4 regions of the Streptomyces sp. NPDC102283 genome follow, and region 1 is predicted to be linked to each of the others. Evidence: riboswitches for the same ligand, from Rfam matches in the RefSeq annotation. Region 1 holds a riboswitch; each other region holds the start of a gene.
What was found. Region 1 has a riboswitch for cobalamin ahead of ACIRJT_RS31415 (FecCD family ABC transporter permease). Riboswitches for the same ligand answer to the same signal wherever they lie in the genome.
Positions count from the first base shown of each region.

Region 2: another riboswitch for cobalamin. It lies ahead of ACIRJT_RS32525 (ribonucleoside-diphosphate reductase subunit alpha); the one in region 1 lies ahead of ACIRJT_RS31415 (FecCD family ABC transporter permease).
Region 3: another riboswitch for cobalamin. It lies ahead of ACIRJT_RS14150 (ABC transporter substrate-binding protein); the one in region 1 lies ahead of ACIRJT_RS31415 (FecCD family ABC transporter permease).
Region 4: another riboswitch for cobalamin. It lies ahead of ACIRJT_RS05630 (CbtB-domain containing protein); the one in region 1 lies ahead of ACIRJT_RS31415 (FecCD family ABC transporter permease).

Region 1 is NZ_JBIWLQ010000020.1:74,176-77,764, forward strand. It holds gene ACIRJT_RS31410 (ABC transporter ATP-binding protein) at 1-646, opposite strand, end outside; gene ACIRJT_RS31415 (FecCD family ABC transporter permease) at 646-1,755, opposite strand; cobalamin riboswitch at 1,856-1,982, opposite strand; gene ACIRJT_RS31420 (endonuclease/exonuclease/phosphatase family protein) at 2,088-3,212, opposite strand; gene ACIRJT_RS31425 (M15 family metallopeptidase) at 3,236-3,589, opposite strand, start outside.
Region 2 is NZ_JBIWLQ010000022.1:77,835-81,423, reverse strand. It holds gene ACIRJT_RS32545 (carbon starvation CstA family protein) at 1-158, shown strand, start outside; gene ACIRJT_RS32540 (YbdD/YjiX family protein) at 155-358, shown strand; gene ACIRJT_RS32535 (hypothetical protein) at 494-1,171, shown strand; gene ACIRJT_RS32530 (GNAT family N-acetyltransferase) at 1,190-1,699, shown strand; cobalamin riboswitch at 1,752-1,888, shown strand; gene ACIRJT_RS32525 (ribonucleoside-diphosphate reductase subunit alpha) at 2,022-3,589, shown strand, end outside.
Region 3 is NZ_JBIWLQ010000006.1:131,686-135,274, forward strand. It holds gene ACIRJT_RS14140 (amino acid permease) at 1-1,042, shown strand, start outside; gene ACIRJT_RS14145 (Mov34/MPN/PAD-1 family protein) at 1,171-1,593, shown strand; cobalamin riboswitch at 1,631-1,829, shown strand; gene ACIRJT_RS14150 (ABC transporter substrate-binding protein) at 1,867-2,862, shown strand; gene ACIRJT_RS14155 (FecCD family ABC transporter permease) at 2,859-3,589, shown strand, end outside.
Region 4 is NZ_JBIWLQ010000002.1:273,950-277,538, reverse strand. It holds gene ACIRJT_RS05645 (metallophosphoesterase family protein) at 1-118, shown strand, start outside; gene ACIRJT_RS05640 (4'-phosphopantetheinyl transferase) at 115-834, shown strand; gene ACIRJT_RS05635 (histidine phosphatase family protein) at 1,081-1,671, opposite strand; adenosylcobalamin (AdoCbl) riboswitch at 1,798-1,890, shown strand; gene ACIRJT_RS05630 (CbtB-domain containing protein) at 1,936-2,151, shown strand; gene ACIRJT_RS05625 (CbtA family protein) at 2,212-2,967, shown strand; gene ACIRJT_RS05620 (hypothetical protein) at 3,164-3,589, opposite strand, start outside.

The DNA.
Region 1 (3,589 bases):
AGGCGACGATCCGGCCGCGGTCGATGACGTGGACCACGTCGCAGTGCAGGGCTGCCAGATTCAGGTCGTGCAGGGCGGTGAGCACGGTCAGGCCGCTGCCGCGGACCAGGGCGAGGACCTCCAACTGGTGGGCGATGTCCAGGTGGTTGGTGGGTTCGTCGAACACCAGGACCCGGGGCTGCTGGGCGAGGGCGCGCGCGATCAGGACGCGCTGCCGCTCGCCGCCGGAGAGGCTGAGGAAGCCGCGTTCGGCCAGGTGTCCCGCGCCGACCCCTGCCAGCGCCTCGTCGCAGAGGCGGCGGTCCTCGTCGGATGCCCGGGCCACCGGCCCCTGGTGCGGCAGCCGCCCCATGGCGACGATCTCGGCGACGGTGAAGTCGAATTCGGCGACCGCGTCCTGCGGAAGGGCGGCCAGCCGCCGGGCGCCTTCCCGGGCGCTCAGGGTGTGGAGGTCGTCACCACCGATCCTGACGGCGCCCGCCGATGGGCGCAGGGCCCGGTAGACGCAGCGCAACAGGGTCGACTTCCCGCTGCCGTTGGGACCGACCAGGCCGACGAGCTGCCCGTCGGCCGCGCCCAGGGTGACCTGGTCCACCAGCCGCGCACCGGCGATCTCGACGGTGAGCGCGTCGATGTCGATCCGCATCAGATGCCTCCGAAGGAGTAGGCGCGCCGGCGCATGAGGAGGAGGAAGCAGGGAACGCCGATGACCGCGGTGAGGACGCCCACCGGCAGCTCGGCCGGCGCCAGCACCACGCGCGAGAGGATGTCCACCCAGATCAGCAGGACGGCTCCCGCCAGGGGTGCGACGGCCAGGAGTCGGCGGTGGTCCGCGCCGACCAGCATCCGTGCGGCGTGCGGGACCATCAGGCCGACGAAGCCGATCGCCCCGCTCACCGCGACCACCGCCCCGGTCACGGCCGCGGAGACGAGGAAGAGCTCCTTGCGCAGCCTCCCGGGATCGACCCCGAGGGCGGCGGCGGTCTCGTCCCCCATGGCGAGGGCGTTCAGGCGCCGTGCCGACCAGCCGAGGTGCGCGAGGCCGGCGAGCACCGCTCCGGCGGCGATCGGCACGGCGGCCCAGTTGGCCCCGCTCAGGCTGCCGAGCAGCCACATCATCGCGGAGCGGGCCGCTTCCCCGCGCTCGGCCGCGAACACCATGAACGTGGTGACGGCGGAGAACCCGTAGTACATCGCGGTCCCCGTCAGGACGAGCCGGAGCGGGGTCAGTCCGCGTTCGGTGCGGGCGACCGCGTACACGAGCAGCATGGCGAGGAGCGCGGAGAGGAACGCCGCCGTGGACAGGGCCCAGATGCCCAGCGCTCCCAAGGCCCCGAAGATGAGTACGGCGTTGGCGCCGACCGCCGCGCCCGAGGAGATGCCGAGCACGAACGGGTCGGCCAGCGCGTTGCGCACCATGGCCTGGACGGCTACGCCGATGGCGGACAGGCCGGCCCCGACGACGGCGGCCAGCACGGCTCGTGGCAGGCGCAGTTCCCAGACGATGGTGTAGCCGGGGACCTCGTCGGGGCCGATGGCTCCGCCGGTCAGCCCTGCCCACAGGTAGCGCGTCACCTCCGCCCAGGAGAGCCCCGACGCCCCGAGTGCCGCTCCGCAGACGAGTGAGAGGGGCAGGGCCGCACACAGGCCGGCCAGGAGAAGCGGCAGGGGCACGCGCCGGGGTGGCGCCGGTCCGGTGCCGGGGTGCGCGGGGCGCGACGGCTTGGGGGGTATGCGGTCGAGAGACGTGGCCACAGGCAGGTCGCTTTCGCCTTGGGCCGTGCGTCGCGCGATGAGGAGCGGCCCCGGGCGGCGGCCGCCCCGCGCAGCGCCCATTCGCAGTCCACGGCGAATCGTCAGGAGCCTTGTCCGCCGCGGGTGATCGGGCTCACGGAACCCGGGGGCTCCGTCTACCGTTGCGGGTCAGCGCCGGATTTCGACCGGACTTCCCCCGTGGCGGAACGCAGCCTAGCGCGTGCGTTCATCCCGTCCCGGCGGCGGGTGAACCGCAGCAGGACGTGGAAGGTCCGATCGCCCGCCCCGAGAACGTACGAGAATTGCGGGCGCGCCCAAAACCTTCCGCGGTCTCACCAGCTGAGGCGGGCCGCCACCGGCAGGTGGTCACTGCCGGTCGCGGGCAGTACCCACGAGCTCTCCGGCTCCACGCCCCGGACCAGGATCTGGTCGATCCGCACCACCGGGAACGTGGCGGGCCAGCTGAAGCCGAACCCGTCGCCTGACGCCTCCTGCGCCGATCGCATCCGCGAGGTGATGCCCGCGTACGCGCGGTCGTCCAGGGTGCCGTTCAGATCGCCGAGCAGCACCACCCGATCGTTCTGCTCGGCGGCGAGGGCCTGGCCGAGCGACCGCGCGCCGGCGTCCCGTTGGCCCGACGAGAGGCCCGCCCTGGGATTCACCCGTACGGATCCGAGGTGCGCCACGTACACCGCCAGGGGCCCGTGGTCCGTGGCCACCGTGGTGCGCAGCCCACGGTTGTACTCCAGCTTGACGTCGGCGGGCTTCGCGTCCCCCAGCGGCCCCGCGTCCATCTCGACGTCGACCGGCCGGGTGTCCGACAGCGGCAGTCTGCTCCACACGCCGACCGTGCCCAGCACCGTGTGGTGCGGGTACGTGGTCGCCAGCTCCCTCTCGTACGTCCTGCGGGCCCCCGGGTCCAGCTCTTCGAGTGCCAGCACGTCCGCACCGGAGGCGACCAGGGCGCGGGCGGTTCCCGCCGCGTCGGGGTTGTCGGCGCCGACGTTGTGGCTGACCACGGTGAGGTCGCCGCCCGGGTGGGACTTGTCGCTGAGCAGGCCGCCGAAGAGGTTCAGCCACACGACGGCCGGCAGCAGCAGCGCGACGGCCGCGAGGACGGAGCGGCGCAGCAGCGCCCCGCCCAGCAGCAGCGGGACGAGCAGGCCGGACCACGGGAGGAAGGTCTCCACCAGGCTGCCGAGGTTCCCGATCCGGTTCGGGATGCTCGCGTGCAACAGCATGAGCAGGCCCAGCAGCAGCGACGCCGCCGCGAGCACCCGGCCGCGCTTCCAGGTGCCTGCCCTCGCGCCGGTGTGCCGGGGGCCGGTTTCCCCGGGGTCCGCGTCCCGGAGATCGGTGTCGCCCTGCCGGGGACCGGCCGTGTTCACGTCGCTCTGTGCCGTCCCGGCCGTATACCCGTGGCCCTGTGCGGTCCCGGCCGTGTCCACCCGCGTCATCGTCCGTCCTCGCTCGCTGCCGGTCACTGTCGCATCCTCGGGTCCTGGGCGGGGTCGGCATACATACGCGGGCAACCCCGGTCGATCGCTTCCGCGCGCAGTTCGTAGTGCCAGGGTTCGTTCCGGTAGGTCTGGCACAGCCCGTATCCCGCGCCGTGCTCGGACAGCCACTCCGTCGCGTCGGCCGGTCCGATGTCGACCGCGTCCCCCGACACGTGCGGTGACGTCTTCGCGGTGGCCACCCATCGGGCGGCCTCGGCCTCGGACCCGTACCGCGCGATCGCCTTGCGGAGCAGCCGATTCTGGTACTCCGGTGATCGCCAGCCGCTGTTGACGGCGAACTCGACGCCGCCCCGCGCCGCCTGACGTGCCGCCCG
Region 2 (3,589 bases), on a different contig from region 1:
GCGTCAAGCTCCACGAGACGCCGTACGTCGAGTCCAAGCTCGTCGCCCCGGCCTCACTCTTCGCGACCAAGGAGGAGAAGGCCGAACTGGTCGCCGCCGGCGTCGGCCCCGAGGGCGGCATCCGCAAGGAGGAGGCGGAGACGGGGAGCCGGACATGACGGTCGCGGAGGTACGCCGCGTGGCCGGACGAATCCGCTGGTACGTCCGTGAGCTGACCGGCGAGTCCACGTACGACCGCTATGTGGCGCACGCGAGGACCCACGATCCGGACACCCCGGTGATGACCCGTCGCGCCTTCGAACGCAGCCGCATGGACGCCCGCGAGGCGGATCCCCGCGAGGGCTTCCGCTGCTGCTGAGCACCACCACCCGGCGATCGGGGCCGCCGCACCCCTTCCAGAGGCGCGGCGGCCCCTTTTCACGCCCTCGCACGAGCCCGGGCGCCGCTCGTTTTCCCGGTGCGCGAAGCCCTCACCGTACGAAAGGATGTGCCCATGACTTCGTATGCCCGGCCGCCCCGGCTCCGTCCCGTACTCACGGCCCTGGCGCTGACGCTGGCCCTGGCGGCGGCGACGGGCTGCGGCACCGAGGTGGCGCCCGACGCGGAGGCGGCGCAGGGCGGATCGGCGGAGCCGGCGCCCGACCGGGCGGAGCTGGAGGCGCGGGCGCTGGCCGTGCAGACCGTCGCGGAGCACGTGTGGGTGACCCAGGTCCCGGGGTACGCCCTGGCTCGCCAGTCGGTCGGGGTGGTCGGCGACGACGGGTTCGGCAGCGTCTACACCACGCCTGACGGCGGGCAGCTCCACCTGCGGGTGGAGCGCCGGGCGCACGCCGGGGCCGACTGCACGAAGGACCCCGCGCCCGCCGGCGGACAGGAGCCCCTGGTGACCTGTGAGCGGGACGGCGAACAGTGGTACCGGGCCACGGAGTCGGGCCACGCGTACGCCTGGGAACAGGGCGGGCTGGTGGTCACCGTGAGCGGGGCGCCCGAAGAGGTGGACCGGGCGACGCTGCGGTCGGCGGCGCGGGCCGCCCACCGCGCCGACGACCACGAGCTGGACCAGGTGCTGCCGCCGGCCGACGACGCCCCCGGGCAGCCGCCGGTCGAGCGCGGTGATCTGCCGCCGGTGGGCGACGGCGCCCCGAACAACGACGTGGGAGCGAGTGGCTGACATGGGAGCGAGTGGCTGATGGATCTGACGATCAGGGCGGCGGAGCCCGACGAGTACGCCGTCCTCGGCGAGATCATCGCCGAGGCGTATCTCGGCGACGATCTGCTGGACGGCCCGCGGGACCCGTATCTGCTCAAGCTGCGGGCGGTGGAGCAACGGGCGGCCGAGGCCGAGGTCCTCGTCGCGCTCGACGCGCACGGGGCGGTGCTCGGCGGTGTGACCTATGCCGCACCCGGCACGTCGTGGCGCGACATCGCGGGCCCGGACGAGGCCGAGTTCCGGATGCTCGCGGTGGCCCGCGAGGGGCGTGGACGGGGCGTGGGAGAGGCTCTCGTGCGGGCGTGCGTCGAGCGCGCCCGGTCCACCGAGGGCGTGCGGGCGCTGGCCCTGTCGACGCAGCCGGCCATGCTCGGAGCCCATAGGATCTACCGTCGGCTCGGCTTCGCGCGGACCCCCGAACGGGACTGGGAACCGGTGCCGGGGCTGCGGCTCCTGACCTTCCGGCTGGAGCTGGGAGCGCCCTCCTGAGGGGTGTGTTGAATCGTCGCGACACAACATGTGGGGGCCGCTTCATCCGGCGGCCCCCACATGTATGCTCGACCTCGCTGTCGCCGCAGGGGAATCCGGTGCGAATCCGGAACTGTCCCGCAACGGTGTGATCGGTGTGCTTTTGCACACCCGCAAGTCCGAAGACCTGTCGACAGCGCGTCCGGCTCGACCGAACCGGACGCCAGACGTCCGGGCCTCGCGGATAGGCCGGTGGACGCCGTCGCTGTGCTGCCCTGCCCCGGGTTTCGCGCTGCCCGGCTCCCCGCCTTCCGCCGGCCCCTGCCGAGCGAGGGAAAGCCCCGTGACCATCGCGCCCGCCGATCCGGTTTCAGCCACCGAATCCGCTGCCTCCACCACGTCCGGAACAGGCACGAACGACGGACCCGGGACCGCTTTGCTGCGGACCCTGACCGACCTCACCGTCGATCTTCCCGACACCGACCCCGGACGGGTCGCCGCCGCCGCGCTGCGCGGACGCAACGCCCGCTCCGACGAGGCCGAACTGCGCTCGCTGGCCACCGAGGCCGCCGCGGGGCTCATCTCCGAGGACCCGGCGTACTCCCGGCTGGCCGCCCGGCTGCTGACCCGCACGATCGCCGACGAGGCCGCGGGCCAGGGCGCGACGTCCTTCTCCGCCTCGGTCGCCGTGGGCCATCGCGAGGGCCTGATCGCGGACCGCACCGCCGCCTTCGTCGCGCTCCACGCGGCCTCCCTCGACCGGCTCGTCGAGCAGGCCCTGGCGGACGGCGCCGACGACCGCTTCGGCTACTTCGGTCTGCGCACGCTGCACAGCCGCTACCTGCTGCGCCACCCGATCACCCGGCAGGTCATCGAGACCCCGCAGCACTTCATGCTGCGCGTGGCCGCGGGCCTCGCCGAGGACGAGTCGGTGCGGGCGCTGGACGAGGTCGCCTCGCTGTACGGGCTGATGAGCCGGCTGGACTACCTCCCCTCCTCCCCCACGCTCTTCAACTCCGGCACCCGGCACCCGCAGATGTCCTCCTGCTATCTGCTGGACTCCCCGAAGGACGAGCTGGACTCGATCTACGACCGCTACCACCAGGTGGCGCGGCTCTCCAAGCACGCGGGCGGCATCGGTCTGTCGTACTCCCGCATCCGCGCCCGGGGTTCGCTGATCCGGGGCACCAACGGGCACTCGAACGGCATCGTGCCGTTCCTGAAGACGCTGGACGCCTCCGTGGCGGCGGTGAACCAGGGCGGCCGGCGCAAGGGCGCGGCGGCGGTCTACCTGGAGACCTGGCACGCGGACATCGAGGAGTTCCTGGAGCTCCGCGACAACACGGGCGAGGACCAGCGGCGTACGCACAACCTCAACCTGGCCCACTGGATCCCGGACGAGTTCATGCGCCGGGTCGACGCGGACACGCAGTGGTCGCTGTTCTCCCCCGCCGACGTGCCCGAGCTGGTCGACCTGTGGGGCGACGCGTTCGACGCGGCCTACCGGGCGGCCGAGGCCAAGGGGCTGGCCCGCAGGACGATTCCGGCGCGTGAGCTGTACGGCCGGATGATGCGGACCCTGGCGCAGACCGGCCAGGGCTGGATGACGTTCAAGGACGCCTCCAACCGGACCGCGAACCAGACCGCCGAGCCGGGCCGGGTCGTGCACTCCTCCAACCTGTGCACGGAGATCCTCGAAGTCACGGACGACGGCGAGACGGCCGTCTGCAACCTGGGTTCGGTCAACCTGGGCGCGTTCGTGGCGGACGGCTCGATCGACTGGGACCGGCTGGACGCCACGGTGCGGACCGCCGTGACCTTCCTGGACCGGGTCGTCGACATCAACTTCTACCCGACCGAGCAGGCCGGGCGCTCCAACTCCCGCTGGCGGCCGGTCGGCCTGGGCGCGAT
Region 3 (3,589 bases), on a different contig from region 1:
TATGACGTACTGGTGGAACATTCCGCAGTGGCTCTCGGCCCTGGTGTTCACCGTCATTCTGTACGGCGCCAACCTGATCTCCGTGAAGCTCTTCGGTGAGCTGGAGTTCTGGTTCTCCATGGTCAAGGTCACCGCGATCATCGGTATGATCCTGATCTGCGCGGGCGTGCTCACCGTCGGATTCTCCGACGCCGGCGACACCGCCACCGTCGCCAACCTCTGGAACGACGGCGGCTTCTTCCCCAACGGCATCACCGGCACGCTCATGACGCTCCAGATCGTCATGTTCGCCTTCCTCGCGGTCGAACTCGTCGGCGTCACCGCCGGGGAGTCCAAGGACCCCAAGACCGTGCTGCCCAAGGCCATCAACACCGTGCCGTGGCGCATCGCCGTCTTCTACGTCGGCGCGCTGATCATGATCCTCTCGGTCGTGCCGTGGTCCACCTTCGAGCCCGACGCCTCCCCGTTCGTGAAGGCCTTCGAGGAGATGGGGCTCGGCGTCGGCGCCGCCATCGTCAACTTCGTCGTCCTCACCGCCGCGCTCTCCTCCTGCAACTCCGGCATGTACTCCACCGGCCGCATGCTCCGCGACCTCGCCCTCAACGGCCAGGGCCCCCGCGCCTTCACCAAGCTGACGAAGAACGGCCTGCCGCTGGTGGGCACCACCTTCTCCGCCGCCCTGATGCTCGTCGGCGTGTGGATCAACTACCAGTGGCCCGGCAAGGCGTTCACCTACGTCGTCTCCTTCGCGACCATCTCCGGCATGTGGGCCTGGATCATGATCCTGATCAGCCAGATCCGCTACCGCCGCGCGGCCGACGCCGGTCTGCTCCCGCAGTCCTCGTTCAAGGCCCCCGGAGCCCCGTACACGAGCTGGTTCGCGCTCCTGTTCATCGGCCTGGTCATCGTGATGATGGCGATCGACGAGGACACCAGGGTCTCGCTCTACTGCGCACCGCTGTGGGCGCTCCTCCTCTTCGTCTCCTACCGGGTGATCCAGTCGCGCACCGCGGAGAAGAGGAACACCGCCGACACCCACTGACCCGAGGGCGGGCCCCACACCGCCCTCCTCCCGGACCGCCCCGGCCGCCCCAACGGCCGACGCGTCCAGCATGCGGCCCCCGCGTACCACTTACTGGTACGCGGGGGCCGCCTGCATATCCTGGCGCCATGCTGACCATCACCCAGGCGCTCCACGACCAGATCGTCGCCCACTCCCGCGCCGACCACCCCGACGAGGCGTGCGGAGTGGTCGCGGGCCCGGCCGGGACGGACCGCCCCGAGCGCTTCATCCCGATGCTCAACGCCGCCCGCTCGCCCACGTTCTACGAGTTCGACTCGGCCGACCTCCTCAAGCTCTACCGCGAGATGGACGACCGCGACGAGGAGCCCGTGATCGTCTACCACTCGCACACGGCGACCGAGGCCTACCCCTCCCGCACCGACGTCACCTACGCCAACGAACCCGGCGCCCACTACGTCCTGGTCTCCACCGCCGACACCGACGACGCCGGACCCTTCCAGTTCCGCTCGTACCGCATCGTGGACGGCGAGATCACCGAGGAAGACGTGCGGGTCGTCGAGGCGTACTGACCCACCAGGGACCCACCAGGAACCCACCCGGGTGCCCCCGCAGGGCCCCCGTGCGGGTCTGGCACACTGCCCCCAGACCCATCAAGGCAGCAGGAACCAGGAAGCCGGTGCGAATCCGGCACGGTCCCGCCACTGTGACCGGGCCCCCTCCCACGCGGACGGACTCCTCAAGAGGACGACGACGCACCGGAGGGCGGCCCGGAAGTCAGGAACTGGCCCGCCGCCTTCTCGCATCGACCAGGGGACGCGGAAATCCCCCGGAGAGGCCTCGCCATGTCCCGGCGCACCCCCGCGCTCATAGCCGCCGCCGTGCTGCTCCCGCTCGCCCTCACCGCCTGCTCCACCCCGGACGGCGACGCCGCCACCGGGGAGAAGGCCGCGGCGAAGAGCGACGGCTTCCCGTACACCGTGAAGAACTGCGGTGTCACCACCACGTTCGACGCCCCGCCGAAGCGCGTCGTCACCATGAACCAGCACGTCACCGAGATCATGCTGGAACTGGGCCTGAAGAAGTCCCTCGTCGGCACCGCCTTCCTCGACGACCAGGTCCTGCCGAAGTACGCGGAGGACTACGCGTCCGTCCCGGTCATCGCCAAGGAGTACCCCTCCTACGAGCAGGTCCTCGCCGCCGACCCCGACTTCGTCTACGGCGGCTACAGCAGCGCCTTCACCGCCGCCGACGGCCGCGGCCGCGAGGCGCTGAGGAAGTCCGGCATCGAGACCCGGCTCAACACCGAGAGCTGCACCAAGGGCGACCAGCCCATGGACACCCTCTACGAGGAGATCCGCGAGGTCGGCCGCACCTTCGGCGTCCCCGACCGCGCCGAGGCCTGGATCAAGCAGGCCAAGGCCGACAACGCCGCCACCGCGAAGAAGCTCGCCGACCTGAAGCCCGTCTCCGTCTTCGTCTACGACAGCGGTGACAAGACCGCCTTCACCGCGGGCGGTGAGGGCATCGGCAACGAACTGATCGAACGGGCCGGCGGCACCAACGTCTTCGCCGACCTCGACAAGCCCTTCGGCGACGCCTCCTGGGAGAACGTCGTCGACCGCAAGCCCGAGGTCATCGTGATCTACGACTACGGCGCGACCACCGTCGAACAGAAGAAGAAGCGCCTCCTCACCGACCCGGCCCTCGCCGACGTCCCCGCCATCAAGAACGAGCGCTTCGCGGTCATGCCGCTCTCCGACGCCGTCCTCGGCGTCCGCGTCCCCGCCGCCGTCGACAAGCTCGCCGCCCAGCTCCACCCGGGGGCCACCACCCCGTGAGCTGCCGCACCCCCGCACCGCGGCGGCTGCTCCGCTACACCCTGGTGCTCGGCGCCCTCGCCGCGCTCCTCGCCGCCGCCGTGCTCGCCGCACTCGCCCTCGGCTCCGTCCGCATCCCGCCCGGCCAGGTCCTCGACATCCTGACCGGGCGGGCCGAGGCGAGCCCCTTCCGCACGATCGTCCTGGACGTCCGGCTGCCCCGGGTGCTGCTCGGCATCGTCGTCGGCGCCGGACTCGCCGTCATCGGCACCGTCCTCCAGGCCCTCGTACGCAACCAGCTCGCCGACCCGTTCCTCCTCGGCGTCTCCTCCGGAGCCTCCACCGGCGCCGTCCTCGTGATCGTCCTCGGCATCGGCGCGACCCTCGCCACCACCGTCACCATCCCCGCCGCCGCCTTCGCCGGCGCGCTGCTCTCGCTGCTGCTCGTCTACACCCTGGCGCGCGGCGGAGGCGGCCTCACCACCAACCGGCTCGTCCTCGCCGGAGTCGCCGTCTCCTACGTCCTCTCCGCCCTGACCAGCCTGATCCTGGTCACCTCCGCCCGCGCCGACCACCTCCAGGAAGTCCTCTACTGGACCCTCGGCGGCCTCGGCGCGGCCCGCTGGGACATGCTCGCGCTCCCCACCGTCACCCTGGTCGTCGGCACCGCCGTCCTCCTCACCCTGGCCCGCCCGCTCGACCTGCTCCTGGTGGGGGAGGAGGGCGCGACCGTCCTCGGCCTCGACAC
Region 4 (3,589 bases), on a different contig from region 1:
AGGGCACCCGCGCGGCCTGCTGCGGCAGATCCTCCCCTACGAGGGCGAACCCGCCCCACCGGCCCGCACCGACGCCGAACCGTCCGCACGACGGCGCACCCCCGGAGGCTCCTCATGATCGAGCGGCTGCTGCCCGCCGACATCTCCTGCGCTGCCACCCGCGCGGAGACCGTCCCCGACGAAACCCTCTTCCCGGAGGAGGAGGCACTGATCGCCAAGAGCGTGGCCAAACGCAGGAACGATTTCGCGACGGCCCGCGCCTGCGCCCGGCGCGCCATGGCCCAACTCGGCCTGCCGCCCGTCGCCGTGCTCCACGGTCACCGGGGGCGACCGCTGTGGCCCGAGGGGATCGTCGGCAGCCTCACCCACTGCGACGGGTACCGGGCGGCCGCGCTGGCCCGTGCGACGGACGTGCTGTCGTTGGGCATCGACGCGGAACCGCACGCCCCGCTCCCCACCGGCGTGAGGGAGTTGGTGACCCTGCCCGCGGAACGCGAGCGGATCGGTCCGCCCGCACCGGAAGGCACGGGCGAGATCCACTGGGACCGTGTCCTGTTCAGCGCCAAGGAAAGTGTCTTCAAGACCTGGTACCCGGTCACAGGAGTCGAACTCGACTTCATCCAGGCAGATCTGACGTTCCGTCGAGTCGACGATCCGAGGGGCGGCGAGGGGCTTAAGGGCGGGTCGGCCGCCGAGGGCACGTTCGCCGCGCGTCTGCTTCTCACGGACCCGGCCCTGCCGACGACTCTGCACGGGCACTGGCGGATCGAGGACGGCATCGTCGCCACGGCGGTGCTGGTCCGGCCCGACTGGCGGGTGATCGCCGGAGTGTGACGTGCAATCAGCCGGTGCGCGGTGCGCGGTGCGCGGTGCGCGGTGCGCGGTGCGCGGTGCGCGGTGCGCGGTGCGCGGTGCGCGGTGCGCGGGAGCGTTCGGCGGGGCGGCCGGGGAGCGCGTTGCGTGTGAGGTCCGGCGGGTCGTGCGAGGGCTGCGCGGTGGCGTTCGGCAGGCGCTGGGGGCTGTAGGGGGTGGTGCAGGGAGTCCAGCCGGCCGGGGGCGTTGACGGTGGCGCGGTGACTTTCAGCCGGCCGGGGGAGCGGTCAGCGGGCGGCCCAGTGCCACGTTCCACCGGCCCGCCCGCCCGCTGAGTCCGGTGAGCGTCAGCGGGGCGACGTCCAGTCGCCAGAACGCCTCCAGCGGCAGCCGCAGGCCATGGACGACCACCGCCCGTACGACGGCGGCCTCGGCCACGGCCAGAAAGCCCGCGCCGGGTGCGTCCGGCCCGCCGAGGGAATCCAGCCACCCTCCGATCCTTTCGACCAGATCCCGCAGCGACTCGCCGCCGTGCGGAGCCGCCGAAGGATCGCCGAGCCAGGCGGTCAGCTGAGCGGGTTCGGCGGCCGCCACATCGTCGAGGCGGCGGCCGGACCACCGCGCCAGGTCCCAGCCGGTCAGGGCCGGTTCGGTCCGCGCCGTCAGGCCGAGCGCCTCGGCGGTCCCGCGGCACCGCTCGGAGGGGCCGCTGAGCGCGATTCCGGCCGCGGGCGCCGCGCCGGCCGCCGCCAGCGCCCGCTCCCGGCCGGACCGGTCCAGGGGGGCGTCGCCGTCGAAGCGGGCCTCCCGCAGTGCGGCGTTCATCGCCGGTGAGATCAACGTCACCCGAACTGTCATGTCCCTGCCTTCACTTTCCCATCAGGGGCCCCAGGACCCTGTCGTCCCATGGAATCCGCGCTTCGCCACCCCGCAGATTGGACCATGGCGGTGCCTGCGCGCAGGCGGTATGGTCACGTCGACCATGACGAGGGTGCGACGGAAGTCCGGTGGGAATCCGGCACGGTCGCGCCACTGTGAACCCGCGCCCGCGGGGAAGTCAGACCCGGCACCTTCGTCCGAGGCACCACGACAGGGACGCGTGTTCCCACAGGAGGTTCTGCCATGGCACAGTCCGCCGTTCCGGCGCCAGGGGCATCCACGGTCGCCCCGATCTCGGCGAAGGCCATTGCCCCGTGGGCGGTCTTCTTCGGCATCCTCATGCTCGTCCTGCTGTACTTCGTCGGCGCCGAACAGGGCGCCACCGCGCTCATCTCGGGCGAAGGCGTCCACGAATGGGTTCACGACGGCCGTCACCTGCTCGGCTTCCCCTGCCACTGAGGCACCTGAGCAACCAGGTAATCAGCGGACACGGGAAGCAAGAGGAATCAGGAAAATATCGTGAACTCCACATCTGTCAGAGCTCTGCTCGTGCGCGGCATGCTCGCGGGCCTGATCGCGGGCGCGTTCGCGCTCGCCGTGGCCTACTTCCTGGGCGAGTCCCAGGTGGACGCGGCCATCGCCCTCGAAGAGGCGCACAGCCACGACCACGGCGGTGGCGAGGAGTTGGTCAGCCGCACCACGCAGGCCACCGGCGGACTCGCCACCGGTGTTCTGGTGTTCGGCGTCGCGGTCGGCGGGATCGCCGCCCTCGTGTTCTGCTACGCGCTGGGCCGCATCGGCGACTTCGGCCCCCGGGCCACGGCGGCGCTGATCGCGGGTGCCGCCCTGCTCACGGTCTACGTCGTGCCGTTCCTCAAATACCCGGCGAACCCGCCCGCCGTCGGCAACCCCGACACCATCGGTGAGCGCACCGCCCTGTTCTTCCTGATGGTCGCCCTCAGCGTGCTGCTGGCCGTCGCCGCCGTCATCATCGGCAGACGGCTCGCTCCACGCCTGGGCAACTGGAACGCGACCGTCGCAGCAGTCGCCGGCTTCGTCCTGCTGATCGGCCTCGCCTACGCCTTCCTGCCCTCCTTCGACGAAGTGGGCAAGGACTTCCCGGCCGGCCTGCTGTGGGAGTTCCGGCTCTCCACGCTCGCGGTGCAGGCGACGCTGTGGACCGTGTTCGGCGTCGTCTTCGGCCACCTCACCGAACGGTTGCTGGCGCCCGCCGCCCTTGCCTCGACGCACCGCACCGCGAGCGCGGTGAACTGAGCCGGATCGTCCTTGCGTGTGCGTACGCACACGCAGGCGCGCACGCACACGAAGGAGCCCGCCGGGCGTGGCCCCGGCGGGCTCCCTCGCGTCCGGACAGCCGCCGAGGCGGGTGGCGATCGGCGGGTAGCAAGGTTCACAGCGCTGCTACGGCGGGGACCTGAGCCAGGGGGCAGCGGGCGGGGAACAGAGGTCTTCATGGCGCGGGGGAGGAGGCGTCGTGGTCGCGCAGGCCGTCCTCGGTGCGGCGTGCCGCGTTGCCGACGATGCGTTCGAGGCCCTGCTGCACGTCGTGTTCCGTGCTCCCGTGCGGTGCGTACGCGGAGACCGTGAGCACGAGGTCGCCGTTCCACAGGAGGAGGGTGCGGCCGGGTCGGCCCCGGTCGTCGGCCGGTATCGCGTAGGCCGCGTCGTGGACCTTCTCGGGCCCGCGCCCGTGAGCGCGGTCGAGGTCCTCCTTGACGCGGTACGCGTGGCCGGCGGCCTCGGGGTCCTCGTACACCGAGGCCCTGGTGCTGAGCTTCCAGAACGTGCCGTCGGGAGCCTTCAGGTCCGCGAGGCAGCCGGTCTGCCGGTAGAGCGGCCGTGCCCCGTTCTCGCCGAGGTCCTCCCGGGCGTCGGA